4 regions of the Kribbella swartbergensis genome follow, and region 1 is predicted to be linked to each of the others. Evidence: predicted binding sites of a transcription regulator. Region 1 holds the regulator's gene; each other region holds the start of a gene.
What was found. The regulator HrcA, encoded in region 1, represses chaperone genes, less so after heat shock. The targets are predictions, from matches to a motif close to TTGGCACTCGNNNNNNNCGAGTGCCAA.
Positions count from the first base shown of each region.

Region 2: a site for HrcA is predicted at 2,859-2,885, ahead of groL (chaperonin GroEL). Genes of this name have one in related genera too.
Region 3: a site for HrcA is predicted at 2,054-2,080, ahead of ACYVOK_RS29005 (FmdB family zinc ribbon protein). Genes of this name have one in related genera too.
Region 4: a site for HrcA is predicted at 3,153-3,179, ahead of groES (co-chaperone GroES). Genes of this name have one in related genera too.

Region 1 covers NZ_BAAGPM010000022.1:616,788-621,974, forward strand. The annotation lists gene ACYVOK_RS21460 (16S rRNA (uracil(1498)-N(3))-methyltransferase) at 1-362, opposite strand, end outside; gene dnaJ (molecular chaperone DnaJ) at 402-1,547, opposite strand; gene hrcA (heat-inducible transcriptional repressor HrcA) at 1,569-2,591, opposite strand; gene ACYVOK_RS21475 (Gfo/Idh/MocA family protein) at 2,714-3,817, opposite strand; gene ACYVOK_RS21480 (ThuA domain-containing protein) at 3,802-4,443, opposite strand; gene ACYVOK_RS21485 (EF-Tu/IF-2/RF-3 family GTPase) at 4,583-4,930, shown strand; gene ACYVOK_RS21490 (MBL fold metallo-hydrolase) at 4,941-5,187, shown strand, end outside.
Region 2 covers NZ_BAAGPM010000005.1:92,508-97,694, reverse strand. The annotation lists gene ACYVOK_RS01000 (DUF4041 domain-containing protein) at 1-1,298, shown strand, start outside; gene ACYVOK_RS00995 (PspC domain-containing protein) at 1,396-1,731, opposite strand; gene ACYVOK_RS00990 (MmcQ/YjbR family DNA-binding protein) at 1,943-2,278, shown strand; gene ACYVOK_RS00985 (GNAT family N-acetyltransferase) at 2,275-2,835, opposite strand; gene groL (chaperonin GroEL) at 3,069-4,694, shown strand; gene ACYVOK_RS00975 (putative immunity protein) at 4,772-5,187, opposite strand, start outside.
Region 3 covers NZ_BAAGPM010000027.1:586,381-591,567, reverse strand. The annotation lists gene ACYVOK_RS29020 (GNAT family N-acetyltransferase) at 1-66, shown strand, start outside; gene mscL (large conductance mechanosensitive channel protein MscL) at 123-524, opposite strand; gene ACYVOK_RS29010 (CpaB family protein) at 709-1,326, opposite strand; gene ACYVOK_RS29005 (FmdB family zinc ribbon protein) at 1,719-2,033, opposite strand; gene ACYVOK_RS29000 (penicillin acylase family protein) at 2,221-4,758, shown strand; gene ACYVOK_RS28995 (serine hydrolase domain-containing protein) at 4,759-5,187, opposite strand, start outside.
Region 4 covers NZ_BAAGPM010000005.1:137,707-142,893, forward strand. The annotation lists gene shbA (RNA polymerase sigma factor ShbA) at 1-139, opposite strand, end outside; gene ACYVOK_RS01175 (GNAT family N-acetyltransferase) at 303-758, opposite strand; gene groL (chaperonin GroEL) at 856-2,475, opposite strand; gene groES (co-chaperone GroES) at 2,726-3,022, opposite strand; gene ACYVOK_RS01190 (peptidoglycan-binding domain-containing protein) at 3,350-3,961, shown strand; gene ACYVOK_RS01195 (class I SAM-dependent methyltransferase) at 3,971-5,143, shown strand.

The DNA of each region.
Region 1 (5,187 bases):
GACCGCTCCGGGTTGCTGCGGAACTGGCTCCGCTCCGCGTTCCACGGCACGATCACGTCCGCGCCGACCTCGGTCAGCATCTCCACCGCCAGCTCGGCCCGCTCCCCCTTCGGCAAAGCCTGTACGACGACCAACCGCGGACTCGGAGCCTGACCCGACCCGCGGTCGTCGACAGCAACGGTCACCCCCGACTTCGACGCGGCCGTCACCACCCCCTCGGCCCAGCCACCACGCCCATCCGTCAGCCGAACCCGCTCCCCCGGCCCGATCCGCCGAACCACCGCAGCATGCCGCCCCTCAGCCCCTTCGAGCCTCAGCTCGTCACCAAGGAGATCGTCCGAGAAGAAGACCGCGACACCCACTCAGACCGCCGCTTCACTGGTCACGTGCAAGGGCGGCCTTCAGTGGGCGCCGAAGGCGTCGCGGAGGCGGCCGAAGACGCTTTTGTGGGTGGCCTGGACCTGGCCTTCGGGGCGTTCCTCGCCGCGGAGCTGGGCCAGTTCCTTGAGCAGCTCGGCCTGGGAGTCGTCGAGCCGGGTCGGGGTCTCGACGATCACCTGGACGATCAGGTCACCACGGCCGGCGTGCCGCAGTCGCGGCACACCGCGGGCCGTCAGCGTCATCGCCGTACCGGACTGGGTGCCCGGCCGGATCTCCAGCGGGGTCGTCTCACCCTCCAGCGTCGGCAGGTCGATCGTCGTACCGAGCGCCGCGGCCGTCATCGGCAGCGTGACCGTGCAGTGCAGGTCGTCGCCGTTGCGGGTGAAGATCTCGTGCGGCTCGACCTCGATCTCGACGTACAGGTCGCCGGCCGGGCCGCCGCCGGGGCCGACCTCGCCCTGGCCGGACAGCTGCACCCGGGTGCCGGTGTCGACGCCGCCGGGGATCTTCACCGTGACGGTCCGGCGGGACCGGACCCGGCCGTCGCCGGCGCACTCGACGCACGGGTTCGGGATGATCGTGCCGTAGCCGCGGCAGTTCGGGCACGGCCGCATGGTCCGCACCTCGCCGAGGAACGACCGCTGGGTGTGGGTCACCTCGCCCCGGCCGTGGCAGATGTCGCAGGTGACCGGCTCGGAACCGGCCGCCGCGCCGGAGCCGGAGCAGGTCGGGCACAGTACGGCGGTGTCCACCTTCAGTTCGCGGGTCGTGCCGAACGCGGCCTCGGCCAGCTCGATCCGCAGCGGGATCAGCGCGTCCTGGCCGCGCCGGACCCGCGGCCGCGGCCCGCGGGTGGCCCCGCCGGTCTGGCCGAAGAAGGCGTCCATGATGTCGGTGAAGGTGAAGGCCTGCCCGAAACCGGCGCCACCCGGGCCCGCGCCGGCGCCGGTTGCGAACGGGTCACCGCCGAGATCGTGCAGTTGCCGCTTCTGCGGGTCGCTGAGCACCTGGAAGGCGCGGCCGATCTCCTGGAACTTGTGGTGCGCGTCCTCGGAGTCGTTCACGTCCGGGTGGTACTGGCGGGCCAGCTTGCGGTAGGCCTTCTTGATCTCGTCCGGTGAAGCGTCGCGGCTGACGCCCAGGACGGCGTAGTAATCGGTGCTCATACTCCAAGCCAGGGTCGGTGGTCAGTTGTCGGCCAGGATCTGGCTGACGTAGCGCGCGACGGCGCGTACGGCGCCCATCGTGCTCGGATAGTCCATGTGGGTCGGGCCGACGATGCCGAGCGTGGCCAGCGCCTCCGACTTGGACCCGTATCCGGTCGCGACCACCGAGGTGGTGGCCAGTTCCTCGTACGGGTTCTCGTGCCCGATGCGGACCGTGAGGGTCTGCGGGTTGGTCGCCTCACCGAGCAGCTTGAGCAGGATGACGTGCTCCTCGAGCGCCTCGAGCACCGGTTTCACGTTGCGCTCGAAGTCGTCGCCGTACCGGGTCAGGTTGGCCGCTCCGCCGACCGCGATCCGCTGCTCGCCGACCTCGTCGGTGAACGCCTCGATCAGCGTGGTCACGATCGCCGCGACCAGCTGCCGGTCGGCCGGCGCGAACGACTCGGTGACCGCGGCCAGCGAGGCGGCCGCCTCGGTCAGCCGCTGCCCGGCCAGCGCGGTGTTGATCCGCGACCGGACGTCGGCGATCAACTGCTCGTCGACGTCGTCGTGCTGTTCGACGATCCGCTGCTCGACCCGGCCGGTGCTGGTGATCAGCACCAGCAGCAGCCGGCGCGGCGTCATCGTGACCACCTCGACGTGCCGCACGCTCGACCGGTTGAGCGACGGGTACTGCACGATCGCGACCTGGCGGGTGATCTGGGCGAGGAGCCGGACGGTCCGGCGGACCACGTCGTCGAGGTCGACCGCGCCGGCCAGGAACGAGGTGATCGCCTTCTTCTCGGCCGGCGACAGCGTCTTGACGGTGCTCAGCTTGTCCACGAACAGCCGGTAACCGGCGTCGGTCGGAATCCGGCCGGCGCTGGTGTGCGGCTGGGTGATGTACCCCTCCTCCTCCAGCGCGGCCATGTCGTTGCGCACCGTGGCGGGTGACACCCCGAGGTTGTGCCGGTCGACCAGCGTCTTCGATCCGACCGGCTCGTGGGTCGCCACATAGTCCTCGACGATGGCGCGGAGAACATCCAGCTTGCGTTCGTCCAGCACGCGCACCACCCTCTCTCCGTCGACCCTTGGCACTCAGCTGATCCGAGTGCCAGTCTACCGAGCCGTAGCAGTCCCCGGTGCAGGAATCCGGCGTGGGACCCGCCTCGAGCCACGGATCGAGGTTATGCGACCTCGGGAGACGCTCCCAACGGTACGGCGGCGGGCCGCTCGACCGTACTCGCGACGTCCACCGGCTGACCCTGCGCGGCGGCCTCCAGCACCGACTCGAGGACGTCGAGCACGTGGTAGGCCAGCGCTCCGTCGGCCCGGTGCGGCTCGCCGTTGCGGATCGCCCGGGCCATGTCCGCGACCCCGACGCCCCGGCCGGCTCCGGCGTACCCGCCGGCCACCGGGACTTCGGCCCAGTCACGGTTGGTGGCGGTGGCGATCTCGACCTTGCCGTCGAAACCGTTCGGGTCGGGCACGGACAGGCTGCCTTCCGTCCCGTGGACCTCGATCCGCGGTAGCCGGGCGGCCCATACGTCGAACGACATCAGCAGCGTGGTCAGCGCGCCGGACGCGTGCTCCAGTACGCCGGTGACGTGCGTCGGCACCACGACCGGGAAGGTCTCACCGGCTCGCGGACCGGTGTGGATCTTCCGCTCCTGCTGCGACTGGCCGGCGTGTGCGGTGACCCGCCGTACCGGACCGAGCAGGGTGACCAGGCTGGTCACGTAGTACGGGCCCATGTCGAGCACCGGACCGCCGCCGGGCTGGTAGTAGAACTCCGGCGCCGGGTGCCACAGCTCGTGGCCGGGCGTGACGAAGGACGCGGTCGCGGCGGTGGGTACGCCGATGTCGCCGCGGTCGATGGCGGCGCGGGCGGTCTGGGTCCCGGTGCCGAGCACGGTGTCGGGCGCGCAACCGACGCGCAGGTTGTTGGCGGCGGCGTACTTGAGCAGCGGCTCGGCCTCGGCCCGGTCGACGGCCAGCGGCTTCTCGCCGTAGACGTGCTTGCCCGCCTCGAGTGCGGCCTGGTGGACCGCCGCGTGCGCGGCCGGGATGGTCAGGTTGAGCACGATGTCGACGTCGTCCGCGGCGTACAGGGCGTCGGGCGACAGCGCGCGGATCGCCGGGTTCTTGTCGGCGATCGCCTGGGCGCGGGTGAGGTCGAGGTCGGCCACCGCGACCACGTCGACGCCCGGGAGCTTGGCCAGGTGGTCGAGGTACGTGCCGGAGATGACGCCGGTCCCGACGATGCCGACGCGTGTCACTTGCTCGCCCACAGCAGCCCCCGCTCGATGATCGTGCGAACCTCCGGTACTTCGAGGTCGTCCAGCTTGTGCCCGACGGTGCAGACGAAGACCTTGCCCGCACCCCAGGTCCGGGTCCAGACGGCCGGCATCACGGCGCCTTCGATCCACGGGTAGTCCGGGTGCGCGCTGAACGTGGTGGTGGCCAGCACGGTGTTGGTCGGGTCGTAGTGCACGTAGTACTGCTCGGTGTGCACGTCGAAGTGCGTGATGCCCTCGACGATCGGGTGGTCGGCGACGACGTCGACCCGGTAGTCGGTGAACCCGTGCGGGTGCGAGATGAACTGGCCGCCGGTGATGAAGCTGTAGTCGGCGTTGTTCCGGAACGAGTCGCAGATGCCGCCGTGCCAGCCGGCGAACCCGGTCCCCTTGCGGATCGCCGCGTCAAGACCCTTGAAGTGCTCGGGCTCGATCTCGCTCATCGTGACGCACTGCAGCACCAGGTCGATGCCGTCCAGGTCGAGGTAGCTCTCGGTCGTCCCGGACGCGGTCACCTCGAACCCGTTCTCACGCAGATACGGGATGAACATGTCCGTCGCCTCGACCGGGGAATGTCCTTCCCAGCCGCCCCGGACCACCAGTGCACGTCGTGTCGTCACGCCGTCCGCCCTTCGAAAGTTTCGTTAGCGAGCTCGGAAAAATTGCGGAACCGCCACCGCGACACTAGGCGTCGCCCGACCGGCCTTCAAGTGCGATTCCGTCCCCTGGATAGGGCTTCCCGATCGCTAGGGTCGGTGTATGGGCTGGAAGTTCTGGAAGCGTGAGAGCAAGCCGGTGGACACCGTCCCGCAGACACGGCCGCAGGACACGGTGACGCCGGGCGCGTTCGAACTGACCGTCGAGGACGTGTTCTCGATCACCGGCCGCGGCACGGTCGTCACCGGCCGGGTGATCGCGGGCACGGTCGCCGTCGGCGACCAGGTGCTGCTCAGCCGCGCCGGTTCGCCGCTGCTGCAGACCGAGGTGTCCGGGATCGAGATGTTCCGCAAGACGGTGAAGGTCGCGAAGGCCGGCGACAACGTCGGCCTGATGCTCCGCGACGTACGGCGGGAGCAGGTGATCAGGGGCGACGTGCTGAGCAAGTAATGTCGACGCCATGAGCGAGTGGGTCGAGGTAGGGGACGGTTGCTGGGTCCGCCGGTACGACGAATGGGACCTCAACGTCGGCCTGGTCGTCGGCAGGGACGGCGCCCTGGTGATCGACACCCGCGCCACCACCGAACAGGCCGAGGAACTCGCGACGCACATCCGCGAACTGACCGAGGCTCCCGTCCGCTGGGTGGTGAACACCCACGCGCACTTCGACCACGTCGTCGGCAACAGCGTCTTCACCGACGCCACCG
Region 2 (5,187 bases), on a different contig from region 1:
GCCTCACCGTTCCGGTTCGGAGCCGCGAAGGACGGGGACTCTTCGGGGGAAAGAAGCGGCTGGAGAACGAGGTCGAAAGCCTGCGAACCCTGGTGGGGGAGCTCGGAGGCATGGACGCGCTGACCATCGCGGCGGAGACCGACCGGTTGCGCAGTGAGCTTGATGAGGTGCGGTCCTCCGTAGCGAAGGCGCGGCAAGAAGTCGCTGACGCTCAGGTCGAACTGGCGGCCGCACGCCGCGACGTCATTGCGACCAACGAGTTGGCGATGCTGCAAGAGGTCGGGATCTACGAGTACTCGCACCCGCTCGAGGACGCTGTTGCGTACAAGGGGCGGTTGGCCGAACTGAAGGACCGGTACAAAGTCCTGGCGAAGAACGGCAGGGCGGTAACTGCGACGACGAACTGGCAGGTCAACAACTCCGCCCGCGCTGGTGCCAAGATGGTGGCTGAGATCTCGAAGCTGATGCTACGGGCCTACAACGCTGAGGCGGACAACTGTGTGCGGACGGTTCGTCCTCACCGACTCGCGTCGAGTGTCGAGCGCCTCGGCAAAGCGCGAGAGTCGATCGCGCGGCTTGGGCAGAGCATGGACATCCGGATCAGTGCGGACTACCACGCGCTCCGCGTGACCGAAATCGAATTGACGGCGGACTACCTCGCGAAGGTCGAGGATGAGAAGGAGCGCGTCCGCGCGCAGCGCGAGCAACAGCGCGAGGAAGAGGCCGCCAGGCGGGAGTTCGAGCGGGAGAAAGCCCGGCTGTTGAAGGAACAGTCCCACTACGAGACGGCACTAGCTCGCGTTCGCGCCTCGGGCGATGCGGACGCGATCGCGCAACTCGAAGCCCAGATTGCGGAGATCGAGGCGTCGATCGCGGGCGTCGAGGCCCGGGAGGCGAACATTCGCACCGGATACGTCTACATCATCTCCAACGTCGGATCGTTCGGGCCGAAGATGATCAAGATCGGTATGACCAGACGGCTCGACCCCCTTGACCGGGTGCGCGAACTCGGTGACGCCTCGGTGCCTTTCAAGTTCGATGTCCACGCGATCATCTTCAGCGAGGACGCGCTGGGCCTGGAAGGCGCGCTGCATGCTGCATTCGCGACCAAGCGGGTCAACCGAGTGAATCTGCGGCGAGAGTACTTCTACGCGACTCCGGCCGAGGTTCGGGACGAGCTGGCGCGGATCGCCGGTCAGCATCTCGTGGAGTACCGCGACGTGCCGGAAGCGTTGGAATGGCGCGCAAGCGACCGGGAGCGTGAGGTAGTGGTAGGCACCGCAGACGCCGCGCTGTAGATTCCAGGCCCCGACCCCGCCGAAGGTGCGGCAGGGTGCGATGAGCCGGTTCACCCTGCCGCACGTCCGCGGTGGTATCTGCGCCGTGCAGCGCGGATCATGCCGCCGGGGGCTTGTTGTTGTTGGTGTCGTCGTAGATGCGGGAGGCGATGTCGGCCTCGGGGCTCGGGGGCTGGTTCACCGACTGCTGGACGTTCTGCCAGACCGCCTTGCCGTCGGCCTCCGGGATCACGATCCAGGCGACCAGATAGCCGATCAGGGCGGTGCCGCCGGTGAGCAGGGTCAGGCCGACGACGGCGAGGCGGACCAAGGTCACGTCGATGTTCAGGTACTCCGCGATGCCGCCGGAGACACCGGTGAGCATCCGCTGGTCGCGGGACCGGCGGAGGACCTTGCCGGACAGGTTGGAGAACGGTGCGTTGGAGTTCGTCATGGCTCAACTCTCCCGCCTGAGGGGCTCCGGCCACATCCGGATCGGTACCGACCCGACCCTGGTCCGACCCCGGAGACCCCGAGCCGGCGCCCTGACGACTTTCGGCCCGGAACGTGCCGGACGGGGCGGTGGGTGGGCGCAGCAAAAGTGCCAGATCGGGGCGGTGGGGTAGGGCAGAGAAAGTGTCCGTGGCCGCACCTACTGTCGGGGGATGGACGTCGACGTGCTGACGAAGGTCGTGCTCGGGCTGCCGGGAGTGGAGGAACACGAGGGCTGGGCGGGTCAGCCGGTCTTCAAGGTGCGGAACAAGAGCTTCGCGTACCTGTCAGAGGACGGGACCAGGCTGATGCTCAAGGCGCTGCGCGAGGAGCAGGAGGCGCTGGTCGCCGAGGACCCGGAGGTCTATTCGCCCGCCTGGGCCTCCAGCCGGTTCGCCTGGGTCGACGTCGACATCGCCGCCGCGGACGACGAGGAGCTTCGTGAGTTGGTCACCGAGGCGTGGCGGCTGAGCGCCCCGAAGTACTTGATCAAGCAGCTGAACGACTAGAGCGTCCTGCGGACGAGGACCCAGCGGGGGTTGGTCCGGCGTACCTCGGTGAAGCCGGCGCCGAGAAAGACGGAGAGCGGTCCGCGGTAGAGGTCGGCCGACGAGACGCCGGTGGCCTTCGGGACGTCGACCGCACAGCCTTCGACAGCGGAGGCGCCGTACGACCGGGCGAAGTCGACCGCGCCGAGCGCGAGCTCCCCGGCGAGGCCCTGACGACGGTGGCCCACCGGTACGACGAAGCAGGTGATCACCCAGGCGTTCGGGCGGTCGGTGCGCCAGTTGGGTGATGCCTCCACCCGCGGGTACGCCGTCCGCGGGGCGACCGCACACCAGCCGACCGGCTCGTCTCCGTCGTACGCGAGCACGCCGGGCGGGATCTCGCCGTGGCAGACCTGCCGGCGCAGGGCGCGGCGGTTGCTCTCCCGGTTCGCGGTGTCCCACTGCCGCCCGCGCAGCCGGAAGTACTGACAGAAGCAGCGAGCCGGATCCCCGCGCTCGCCCATCACCGCGGCCACGTCGGACCAGGTGTCCGGGCCGGCTGGTCGCACATCCACCATGGGGCTACCGTAGCGAGGGCCGGCTTGCACTCGTCCGGGTCGAGTGCTAAAACTTGGTTAGCACTCCAAGGGTGAGAGTGATAAGGCTCGTGCCCACGGAGTGTGACAGAAGACGGCCTCGATGAGGTGCCGGAAGCGCGACGGGACGTGAGCGTCGCGGCGCCGGCGCCGTCCGTCGCGGGCATCCCGGCCGGCTGAACCACAAAGACTCGACGCGGGAGGACTCGCGGAGAATGCCCAAGCTGATTTCGTTCGATGAAGAGGCGCGCCGCGGCCTCGAGCGAGGGATGAACACCCTCGCCGACGCGGTCAAGGTGACGCTCGGCCCCAAGGGCCGCAACGTCGTACTGGAGAAGAAGTGGGGCGCCCCCACGATCACCAACGACGGCGTCTCCATCGCCAAGGAGATCGAGCTCGAGGACCCGTACGAGAAGATCGGGGCCGAGCTCGTCAAGGAAGTTGCCAAGAAGACCGACGACGTCGCAGGTGACGGCACCACCACCGCCACCGTGCTGGCCCAGGCTCTCGTCCGCGAGGGTCTGCGCAATGTCGCGGCCGGCGCCAACCCGATGAGCCTGAAGCGGGGCATCGAGAAGGCGACCGAGGCGGTCAGCGAGCAGCTGCTGGCGCTGGCCAAGGACGTCGAGACCCGGGAGCAGATCGCTTCCACCGCCTCGATCTCCGCCGCCGACACCCAGGTCGGCCAGATCATCGCCGAGGCGATGGACAAGGTCGGCAAGGAAGGCGTCATCACCGTCGAGGAGAGCAACACCTTCGGCCTCGAGCTCGAGCTCACCGAGGGTATGCGCTTCGACAAGGGCTACATCTCGCCGTACTTCGTCACCGACGCGGAGCGGATGGAAGCGGTCCTCGACGACCCGTACATCCTGATCGTGAACAGCAAGATCTCCAGCATCAAGGACCTGGTCCCGGTGCTGGAGAAGGTGATGCAGACCGGCAAGCCGCTGGCCATCATCGCCGAGGACGTCGAGGGCGAGGCGCTGGCCACCCTGGTCGTCAACAAGATCAAGGGCACCTTCAAGGCCGTCGCCGTCAAGGCGCCGGGCTTCGGTGACCGCCGCAAGGCGATGCTGGTCGACATGGCCGTCCTGACCGGCGGCGAGGTCATCTCCGAGGAGGTCGGCCTCAAGCTCGACTCCGTCGACCTCGACCTGCTCGGCCAGGCCCGCAAGATCGTCGTCACCAAGGACGAGACGACCATCGTCGAGGGCTCGGGCGACGCGGACCAGATCGCCGGCCGGGTCAACCAGATCCGCGCCGAGATCGAGAAGTCGGACTCCGACTACGACCGCGAGAAGCTGCAGGAGCGGCTGGCCAAGCTGGCCGGCGGTGTCGCGGTGATCAAGGTCGGCGCGGCCACCGAGGTCGAGCTGAAGGAGCGCAAGCACCGCATCGAGGACGCCGTTCGCAACGCGAAGGCGGCCGTCGAGGAGGGCATCGTCGCCGGTGGTGGCGTGGCCCTGCTGCAGGCGTCCGTGGCGGCGTTCGAGAAGCTGGAGCTCGAGGGTGACGAGGCGACCGGTGCGCAGATCGTGCGCCAGGCCGTCGAGGCGCCGCTGAAGCAGATCGCGATCAACGCCGGCCTCGAGGGCGGCGTCGTGGTGGAGAAGGTCCGCAACCTCGAGCCGGGTCACGGCCTGAACGCCGCGACCGGTGAGTACGTCGACCTGATCGCCTCCGGCATCATCGACCCGGCGAAGGTGACCCGGTCGGCGCTGCAGAACGCGGCCTCGATCGCGGCCCTGTTCCTCACCACCGAGGCGGTCATCGCCGACAAGCCGGAGAAGGCTGCGGCCGCCGGCGGCGGTGCCCCCGACATGGGCGGCATGGACTTCTGATCCACTGAGGTCCACAGCACACAGCAGCAAGCAGCGGTCCCGGGCTCCCCGCCCGGGACCGCTTCGCGTCTCTGGGGCTAGCTGCGGAGGGTGGTGTTGAGGCGGTGGTAGAGGGTGCCCTGGCGGGTGTGGGTTGGGCTACGGGGCGGCCAGCGGCGTACGACGTCGCGGATGACGGGTGAGGCGTGGTCGATCGCCCAGCGGATCTCCTCGTCACCCAGGTGGGGATCGCCGGACGCCAGTTCGCGGGCCTGGGCGAGGTAGACGGCCGAGGCGAGGACGTGCTTCAGCTGGTCCGGGTTGTCGATGTCGTGAAGGTACGGCGCTCCGGCCGCACCGAGCGCGGACCGGGCTGCGGCCGAGGCCGCCGGATCGCCGACCTCACCGGCGGCCTTCTGCGCCGCCCAGGCGGCCGAGCGTTGCCACCTCGTCCGCTCGGCCCCGTTCGCGTAGGCCCGGGCGGCTTCGATCGCCTCGCGCGGACGGGTGTCGC
Region 3 (5,187 bases), on a different contig from region 1:
CCCATCCCCTACCGCTGGATGCGCTACCCCAGCCAGCCCTCACCAGATGCCGCACGCCGGATCTGACTCAGATGGCGTGAGTACGCCGGACAGCGTCGTCGGCATGGGATGGCGGGTGTGGGTCAGCGGCGTTCGCGGAGGGCGTCGCGGATTTCGGTGAGGAGTTGCTGGTCGGTGGTGAGGGGGTCGGGCTCGGGTTCCTGGCCGCGGGCGCGGCGGGCGGCGAGCTTGTTCAGCGGCAACACGATGAAGAAGTAGATGGCCGCCGCGACGAACAGGAAGTTCATCGCCGCCTGCAGGATCGCGCCGATCGAGAACTTCGCGCTGTTGAGGGTGAACGTCAGGACGTTGCTGATGTCCGGCTCGCCGAAGGCGGCCGCGATCAGAGGGTTGATCAGGTTCTCCACCAAGGCGGTGACGATCTGACCGAACGCCGCGCCGATGACGACGGCGACCGCCAGGTCGACCACGTTGCCGCGCATGACGAATTCCTTGAAGCCCTTGAGCATGTGTGGTGCCTCCATGGACGGGTGATATTTCCCCGACAACGTAGAGCCACCGCTTGGTCAGCGCGAGCGTCCGCGCCGGGGCCGACACGCATCGTGCCCGGTTGTGTCCGATAAGTGATCGGTATCGGACGACGCCACCCGGTGAGGTGTCGACGGAACGAGGGCGGTCGTCGCTTCGGCGCCTGGCTCGGGCGGGCCGTTAGCTGGTGTCTGGGGTGAGGGCAATGGTGATTTTGGAGTTGGTGGCGGCTTGGGCCAGGCGGGTGGCGACTGCGGGGGTGGTGGCGACCACGATGAGCGCGCCGGAGGTCGTCGTACGTGGGGAGGGGAGGGCGACCACGCGGACGGCTTGGGCGAGGAGGTTGGCGGAGTCGGCTGGGGTGCTGGTGGCGGCGTAGAGGTTGATGTGGTCGCCGACACGGAGGAGGGCGGAGATGTCGGCGTCGTCGATGCGGAACGGGTAGGCGACGGAGCCGGCCGGGACCGAGACCGGGGCCAGGAAGCGGGCGTCGGTGAGTGGTTCGCCGGATCTGACCGGTGTGCTGAGGACGCGGGTGGTGAGGTCGGTACCTGGTTTGAGGGCGCCGTCGGGTACGGCGTTCGGGGGGAGGTCGAGGGTGCGGAGGTCGGAGGTGGCGGGGACTTTTCCGCCGGGGAGGTCGCGGGCGGCGGCCAGGACGGCGACGGTTGGTGGGGGTGGCGGGGAGAGGGATTGGAGGGCGAAGTACACGGCTGCCGCGGCGGCCACGCCGGCTAGGAGTCGGCGGTGCCACCTCACGGCGCGCAACAGGTCGCGGGGTCGGAAAGGGTTTCTCATGCCAGAGAAAGTACGAGTCTTTCGCTGGGCCAGCGGTTAGTTATCCACATGGCTTGAGGCGGCTGCGGCGGCCGGAGGCCTTGTCTGTGGTGCCGGTGGTCGGCGGCCGCGAAGGGGGTGGCGCAGGCCGACTTGTCGGGTACGACGGGCGCCGGGGCGCGGGTGAGACGTCCGTGCGGCCCGTGCGGTGGGGCTGGGTGTGGGAGGTCTGTGAGGCGTTGACCCGACGTGTTAGGTGGGGCGGTGGTGAGGGGGCAGGTGCGGGCGGGGACGAGCAGAGCCAGCTTGCCGGGTGGGATGGCAGGCCCGGGGGGCGGACTGAGGGGCAGGTGGGGGCGGGGAGAGCAGAGCCGGCCTGCCGGGTGGGTGGCAGGCCGGGGGAGGGCTCGGGGTTAGGCGGCGCTGGTGTTGGTGGTGGAGGGGGACGATGTGGTGGTCGTCGAGGGCGCGGTGGAGGTCGAAGAGCTGGAGTCCGAGGTCGTCGACGACGGGGTCGAGTCGGACTTGGTGGAGACGGAGCCCTTGCCGGAGTTGCGGCTGTCGGTGCGGTAGAAGCCGGAGCCCTTGAACACGACGCCGACGGCGTTGAAGACCTTGCGCAGGGTGCCCTGGCAGGCGGGGCACACGGTCAGCGCGTCGTCCGTGAAGCTCTGCCGCACCTCGAGCGCCTCGCCGCAGTCGGTGCACTGGTACTGGTACGTCGGCACGGTTCGTTCCTCTCAGGCCGTTGGCACTCCTACTACTCGACTGCTAATAATGCTCCAGCAACCCGAACTATTCCAACTCGGGCGTGGGATACCTCAACCGAGCGTGGTTGTCCACCGGACGCAGAGCTACGCAAAGTTGTCCGGGACCCCATTTGGGGCGGGCGGCGGGATTCTCTACGGTTGGTCCGTGCGTCGCCTGCTTCGAGTCGTCATCATCAGCGGAATCGCCCTCGCCACCGTCCTGTTGGTGATCGCCGGTACCGTCGTCTTCGTCGTCCGCCATTCCTTCCCGACGTACGACGGAACGATCGAGCTGACCGGTCTGGAAGCCGACGTCGAGGTGATCCGGGACGCGAACGGCATCCCGCAGATCTACGCGGACCGCCCGAGCGACCTGTTCGCCGCGCAGGGGTACGTCCACGCGCAGGACCGCTTCTTCGAGATGGACTTCCGCCGGCACGTCACGTCCGGCCGGCTGGCGGAGCTGTTCGGTCCCGACGCACTCGAGACAGACAAGTTCGTCCGCACGCTCGGCTGGCGCAGGGTGGCGGAGAAGGAACTCGGCCTGCTCAGCCCGTCCACCCGGCAGTATCTGGACGACTACGCCCGCGGCGTGAACGCGTACCTGGACACGCACAGCGGCTCCGCTCTCAGCCTCGAGTACGCCGTCCTGTCGCTGCAGCCGGGCGGCCTGCGGAACTACGTCCCGGAGAAGTGGACCGCGGCCGACTCGCTGGCCTGGCTGAAGGCGATGGCGTGGGACCTCGGCGGCAACATGGACGAGGAGATCACCCGGACGAGGCTGCTCGCGTCGTACTCGGCCCGCAACATCGAGAGCCTCTACCCGCCGTACCCGTACGGCCGGAACGAGCCGATCATGGCCACCGGCTCGGTCCGGGACGGCAAGTTCTCCACCGCGCCGATCGCCTCCGAGGCGCGCCGCGGGATGCTGACCCAGGACCTGCTCAAGTCGCTCGACACCGTCGACAAGGTGGCCAAGGGTCTCCCGCAACTCCTCGGCCGCGGTGACGGCCTCGGTTCGAACTCCTGGGTCGTCTCCGGCGACCACACCGCCACCGGCAAGCCGCTGCTGGCCAACGACCCACATCTCGGCGCGACCATGCCGGGGATCTGGACCCAGGTCGGCCTGCACTGCAACACCGTCAGCCGGTCCTGCCCGTACGACGTCTCGGGCTTCAGCTTCTCCGGGTTGCCCGGTGTGGTGATCGGCCACAACAACGCGATCTCCTGGGGTTTCACCAACCTCGACCCGGACGTCACCGACCTCTACCTCGAGCGCATCGACGGCAACAACGTGCTCTACAACAACAGGTGGCGCGCGATGGCGACCCGCGAGGAGACGTTCAAGGTGGCCGGCCAGGACGAGCCGGTGAAGATCACCGTCCGCGAGACCCGGCACGGCCCGCTCATCTCGGACGTCGGCGAGGACCAGCGTGAGACCGGTGAGCTGGCCGCCAAGCAGGGCAAGAACCCGACGGCGTACGGCGTCGCGATCCAGTGGACCGCGCTGAACCCGGGCCGCACCGCCGACGCCCTGTTCGCGATGAACCGGGCCCAGAACTGGACCCAGTTCCGGGCCGCCGCGCAGCTGTTCCAGGTCCCCTCGCAGAACCTCGTGTACGCCGACACCGCCGGGCACATCGGCTACCAGGCGCCCGGTCTGATCCCGATCCGCAAGACCGGCCGGGGCGACTGGCCGGTGCCTGGCTGGGACCCGAAGTACCACTGGGCCGGGTACATCCCGTTCGATGCGTTACCGACCGAGTTCGACCCGGCCGACGGCATCATCGTGACCGCCAACCAGGCCGTGGTGCCGCGGACGTACACGCACTACCTGACCAACGACTGGGACTACGGCTACCGCTCGCAGCAGATCCTCGACCGGATCAAGGCCGCCGGGGAGCTGGACGCGAACGCGATGGCGTCGATCCAGCTGGACACCAAGAACCGGGCCGCCGAGATGCTGGTGCCGCATCTGCTCCAGATCGCCATCGACGACGACTTCGAACGCCAGGGTCAGGACACGCTGCGGAACTGGGACTTCACCCAGCCGGCCGACTCTGCGGCGGCGGCGTACTTCAACGTGGTCTGGCGGAACGTGCTCGCGCTGACGTTCCACGACCAGCTCCCGCAGAGCGCCTGGCCGGACGGCGGCTCCCGCTGGTTCGAGGTGATCCACACGCTGCTCGCGCAGCCGAACAGCGCCTGGTGGGACAACATCGGTACGCCGCAGCACGAGAACCGTGACGACATCCTGCGGGAGGCGCTGGTCGACGCGCGGGAGGAGATCACGCAGAAGATGGCGCGTGACCCGTCCAACTGGCAGTGGGGCCGCCTGCACCAGCTCACACTGACCAACCAGACGCTCGGCAAGTCCGGTATCGGCGTGGTGGAGAAGCTGTTCAACCGCGGCCCGTACGAGCTGGGTGGCGGCTCGTCGATCGTCAACGCGACCGCATGGGACGCGTCGAAGGGCTACACGGTGACCGCGACCCCGTCGATGCGGATGGTCGTCGACCTGTCCGACTTCGACAAGTCGCGATGGATCAACCTGACCGGTGTGTCCGGGCACGCGTTCTCGTCCAACTACACCGACCAGACAGACCTGTGGGTGCGTGGCGAGACCCTGCCGTGGGCGTACACCAAGGGAGCCGTCGAGGCGACCCGCGAGCACACGGTGACCTTCACCAAGCCGGAGTCGTAGTCACCACGCCGGCGCGGCGGTCTCCGCGAACAACCCCTCGGGCCAGGTCCACAGTGCCCGTTGGGTGAGCAGGATCGAGATCGTCCGGTCCGCCGGAATGGTCGACCAGAGTGTGCCCAGTCCGCCGGCCCAGCCGTAGCGGTCGCTGCTGACCGACAGCCCGTAGCCCCACCCGGTGTCCGGGCCGAGGAAGTCGGCAGCCGCCGTACGCTGTCCCGCCGTCAGGTGGTCCGTCGTCATCTCTGCCACGGCCGCCGGCGACAGGATGCCGTGTCCACCGGCCAGCAGCATCCGGGCGAACGCGTGGAAGTCGTCCGCCGTCGAGATCAGCCCGCCACTCGCATCCGGGAACGACGGTGGCTCCAGCCACTGGCTCCCAGCCGCTGGGTCGAGCAGGTCCTCACCGACGTACGCCGTGGTCAGTCGAGA
Region 4 (5,187 bases), on a different contig from region 1:
ATCGGACATAACGATGGGCGACGGCGCGCACCCTGGTGAGCAGGTCGTTGAGAGCTGTCCGGTCGCCTTCGCCCGCAAGCGCGGCGAGATCCCTGAGCTCGACCCGGTCGTGGGTGTGCGGTACTTGGACCTCGGTCACCCCTCGCCCCCTCGTGTCGGACCGGTCAGCCTGAAAGATGGTACGGCGCTCACCTTGTCTTGCCTAGTGGCAATTCGTGATCACCGGAGGGAATTTTCATCACGATCCGTCACTACCCGCCCGTACGGGCTGGTCGGCACCCCCGGCGGCCGCGGAGAGCTGATCAGCGGGGTGGTTCGAAGCGCAGTACGGCGGAGGCCTGGTCGCCGCCCCAGTCGATCGGGGTGCGGCCGGTCTCCCGCCAGCCGGCCCTTCGGTACAAGGCGATCGCGGCCGACTCTGGCTTGTCGACGACGTCCAGGGAGAGCTCCCGCCCCAGCCCGGCAGCCGTCGTGACACAGTGCTCGAGCAGCCGCCGCCCGACCCCGGCCCGGGTCGCCTTCGGATCTACGAACAACCGCTCGACCTGGGCGGCGTCCTCTCCGTCAGCAGTCAGCGCGGCATGCCCGACCACTCGGCCGTCGGCCACCGCGACCCAGCAACCGAGCCCCTCCTCGGGCGTCAACCAGCGCCGGGGATCCGCCGGCCAGTTGACCGGATAACCGGCCAGCTCATGCACGTCCCGCAACAACCCGACGCAAATCCCGAGATCGTCCTCAACGCGCTCCCGAATCACCATCACCCCCCAACCCAACCACGCCCCGTGCCCCACAAAAGAACCGCCCGGCTGGTCCGTGGACCAGCCGGGCGGTGTGGTGTTGCTCGGAAGCCGAGGCTCAGTGGCCGTGACCGTGGCCGTGGCCGGCGGCCGCGGGCTCCTCGTCCTCGGGCTTGTCGACCACCAGGGTCTCGGTGGTCAGCAGCAGCGCGGCGATCGAGCCGGCGTTGGCGAGCGCGGACCGGGTCACCTTGACCGGGTCCAGCACGCCCTGCGCCAGCAGGTCGCCGTACTCGCCGGTGGCGGCGTTGAATCCGCTGCCGACCTCCAGCTCCGCGACCTTCGACGTCACGACGTAGCCCTCGTAACCGCCGTTCTCGGCGATCCAGCGCAGCGGCTCGACGATGGCCTTGCGGACGATCCGGACACCGGCGAGCTCGTCGCCCTCAAGGTCCAGGCCGTTCTCCAGCACGGCGGCCGCGTGCACGAGGGCGGAGCCGCCGCCGGCGACGATGCCCTCCTCGATCGCGGCCCGGGTCGCGGACACAGCGTCCTCGATCCGGTGCTTCTTCTCCTTCAGCTCGACCTCGGTGGCCGCGCCGACCTTGATCACGCAGACGCCGCCGGCCAGCTTGGCCAGCCGCTCCTGCAGCTTCTCGCGGTCCCAGTCGGAGTCGGTGCGCTCGATCTCGGCCTTGATCTGGTTGACCCGGGCCTCGATGTCGTCGGCCTTGCCGGCGCCCTCGACCACCGTGGTGTTGTCCTTGGTGACGACGATCCGGCGGGCGGTGCCGAGCACCTCGAGCCCGACCTGGTCCAGCTTCAGGCCGACCTCGGGCGCGACGACCTGCGCGCCGGTCAGCGCGGCCAGGTCCTCCAGCATCGCCTTGCGGCGGTCACCGAAGCCCGGCGCCTTGACGGCGACGGAGGTGAAGTTGCCGCGGATCTTGTTCACCACCAGGGTGGACAGCGCCTCGGCCTCGACGTCCTCGGCGATGATCAGCAGCGTCTTGCCGGACTGCACGACCTTCTCCAGCAGCGGCAGCAGGTCCGCGATCGCGGAGATCTTGCCCTGGTGGATCAGGATGTACGGGTCCTCCAGCACCGCCTCGCCGGCCTCGGCGTCGGTGATGAAGTACGGCGAGATGTAGCCCTTGTCGAACTGCATACCCTCGGTGAACTCGAGCTCGGTCCCGAAGGTGTTCGACTCCTCGACGGTGATCACACCGTCCTTGCCGACCTTGTCGAACGCGTCCGCGATCAGCTCGCCGATCTCGGCGTCGCGGGCGGAGATGGTGGCGACGTGGGCCATGTCGCCCTTGTCGTCGACCGGACGGGCGGTCTCGACGAGCTTCGCCGAGACGGCCTCGACGGCCGCCTCGATGCCCCGCTTCAGGCCCATCGGGTTGACCCCGGCGGCGACCGCCCGCAGGCCCTCGTGCACCAGCGCCTGCGCCAGCACCGTCGCGGTGGTGGTGCCGTCACCGGCGATGTCGTTGGTCTTGGTGGCGACCTCCTTGGTCAGCTGCGCACCAAGGTTCTCGAACGGGTCGTCCAACTCGACCTCACGCGCGACGGTGACACCGTCGTTGGTGATGGTCGGGGCGCCCCACTTCTTGTCCAGGACGACGTAGCGGCCCTTCGGCCCCAGCGTCACCTTCACCGTGTTCGCGAGCTTGTCGACGCCGCGCTCCAGCGCGCGCCGCGCGTTCTCGTCGAACTCGAGGATCTTCGGCATGGAAAAACCAGTCCCTCTCTGAATTCTGTTGCCTTGCGGTCAGCCGGTTCGGATCCACTGCACTGCTCCCGGCGCACCCTGCCTGCCGCCCGGGCCGACGCACACACCGGCCGGTGCCGGGTGGGGTGAACCCCGCCCGCTCCGGCCGGCCCGGGCGTCTTCCCGGACCACGGCTGGATGCCGGACCGACTCCGCCCCGGCGCCAGTCGTCGGCACCGGGGCGGTGTCAGTCAGGAACAGCGAGGGGTCGTCACTTGCTGACGACCGCGAGAATGTCGCGGGCGCCCAGGATCAGGTAGTCCTGGCCGTCGTACTTGACCTCGGTGCCGCCGTACTTGGAGTAGATGACCTTGTCACCGACGGCGACGTCCAGCGGGACGCGGTTGCCGTTGTCGTCGATCCGGCCCGGACCGACGGCGAGGATCTCACCCTCCTGGGGCTTCTCCTTGGCGGTGTCCGGGATCACCAGGCCCGACTTCGTGGTCTGCTCGGCTTCGAGCGGCGCGACGAGGACTCGGTCCTCGAGCGGCTTGATCGTGACCGACACTTGCTGACCTCCACGGTCGATTCGCTTGTCTGTGGTTCAGGTGGTCGCGCTCCCCTGCCGTCGCGGGGGTCAAGGGCCGGACCGCTGGCACCCTCAACCCGAGAGTGCCAACACCGAATCTAGGCCGCGATTAGCACTCGGTCAACTCGAGTGCCAAGGTCACGTCTCCGACGGACGCAATCCCGGGTCCGGTGAGCCTCGACGCCAGTACGTGACCGAACGAGTGCGGATTGTGGCCGAGTGCTGGGCCAACCCGGTGTCGGCATGGGACCGTTCTGTCTGTACGGCGTCCCGGCCGCCCCGGGACCGGGTGCCCGAGGAGAGACCATGGCCTTCAGCTTTCCCTCTCTGCCCACACTGTCAGGCCGCACTGTCGCGGTCCTCGCCGCGGTCGGCGCGCTCGCGGTCGGAGCGGTCGCGGCAGGCGCTTCGAAGGACCAGCCGGGGACGCCGAGCGCCGACGCCCCCGCAGCCGGTCCGCCGCCGCAGCAGGCTCCGGCAGACCGGTCGGCCGACGCCACCCGCGCCTCCGCCGACGCCCAGACGGCCGCCGCAGCGGCGCTGCCGCAATGCCGGTCGGCGCGACTGGTGCCGGTCAACCGCACGTGGGGCATCCCGATGCCGTCCGTGTACGGCAGCGACAGCACCTACTGCAATCTCATGCACGGCGACGACCCGCACCGCGGCTCCACCGTGTTCGGCGACCCGGACACCGCCATCCGGGTCCTCCAGCGCAACCTGAACTTCTGCTACGGCACCAAGCTCGCTGTCGACGGCGTCTACGGCAGCAACACCCGTGCGGTGGTCAAGATGGTCCAGCGCAAGCACAAGCTCGTCGCGGACGGCATCTACGGCCCGAAGACCCGCTCGGCCATGAACTGGCGTCTCTACTCGATGGCCACCCGCAGTTGGAGCAAGGGCTGCTCGAGTCCGCTCTAAAGTGGCGTGGTGATAGTCACCGGCTTGCTGGACGGCCCCGGCGCTGAACTCCTCGCCGACGCTTGCGGGAGCTACCAGCCCGGCCGAGAGCTCCAACTGGTCGAGAAGCTGCGCCGCGAGTACGACGCCGCGCTTGTGACCGCTGCGGTCACACAGGCCTCACTGCGCCACCGAGCCGCTGCCAAGTTCGGTCCGGACGCGGCCCGGATGTACTTCACCCCTGACGGCCTCGAACAGGCCACGCGAACCACTGTCGGCACTCACCGGGCTCAACGCATCGCGGCAGCGCTCCCCGGCAGCAGCGTGGTCGACCTGGGTTGCGGCATCGGCGGCGACCTCATCAGCGCCGCACGCGCCGGCCTCCGGGTCACCGGCATCGAACGCGATCCGGCCACGGCCGACGCAGCACGCGCCAACCTGGCCGCACTCAGCCTGCCCGGTGAGGTCGTGGTCGGCGACGCCGAGTCGTTCGACCTCACGCCGTACGACGTGGTGTTCGCGGACCCGGCGCGTCGAGCGGACGGGCGACGGGTGTTCGACCACAACGCCTACTCGCCACCGTGGTCCTTCGTGACCGAGCTGCTCCGCCGCACAGCCTGCGTGAAGGTCGCACCGGGGATTCCGCACGACGCCGTGCCCGACGGCGTGGAGGCCGAGTGGATCAGCGACGCAGGCGAGGTGAAGGAGGCCGCACTGTGGTCCGGGCGGCTGTTCACCGGCACGAAGCGGCGGGCAACGCTGCTGCCCAGCGGAGCAACTGTCACCGAGACACCCGAAGCCGAAACCGGCCCAGTCGGGCAGTACATCTACGAGCCGGATGGTGCCGTGGTGCGGGCCGGACTGGTGACTGCGGTCGCCGCCGCGGTCGGCGGGCGGCTGCTGGATCCACGGATCGCCTACGTCACGGCAGACGAGCTCATCGCGACTCCGCTCGCGTCGGCGTACGAGGTCGTGGAGGAGCTGCCGTACAAGGAGAAGGCGCTGCGTTCCTGGGTGCGGACTCACCGCATCGGCACGCTGGAGATCAAGAAGCGCGGCATCGACGTCGACCCGGCCCAACTCCGGAAGAAGCTCACACCGAAGGGCTCCTCGGCAGCCACGCTGATCGTCACCCGGATCGGCCGCGACGCCGTGGCCTATTCCTGCCGCCGGGTTGCGCTCGGAGCACACTCGAACATATGATCGATCCCACGAGCGGGTCTCCGGGAGACTTGCCGGCGGGCGAG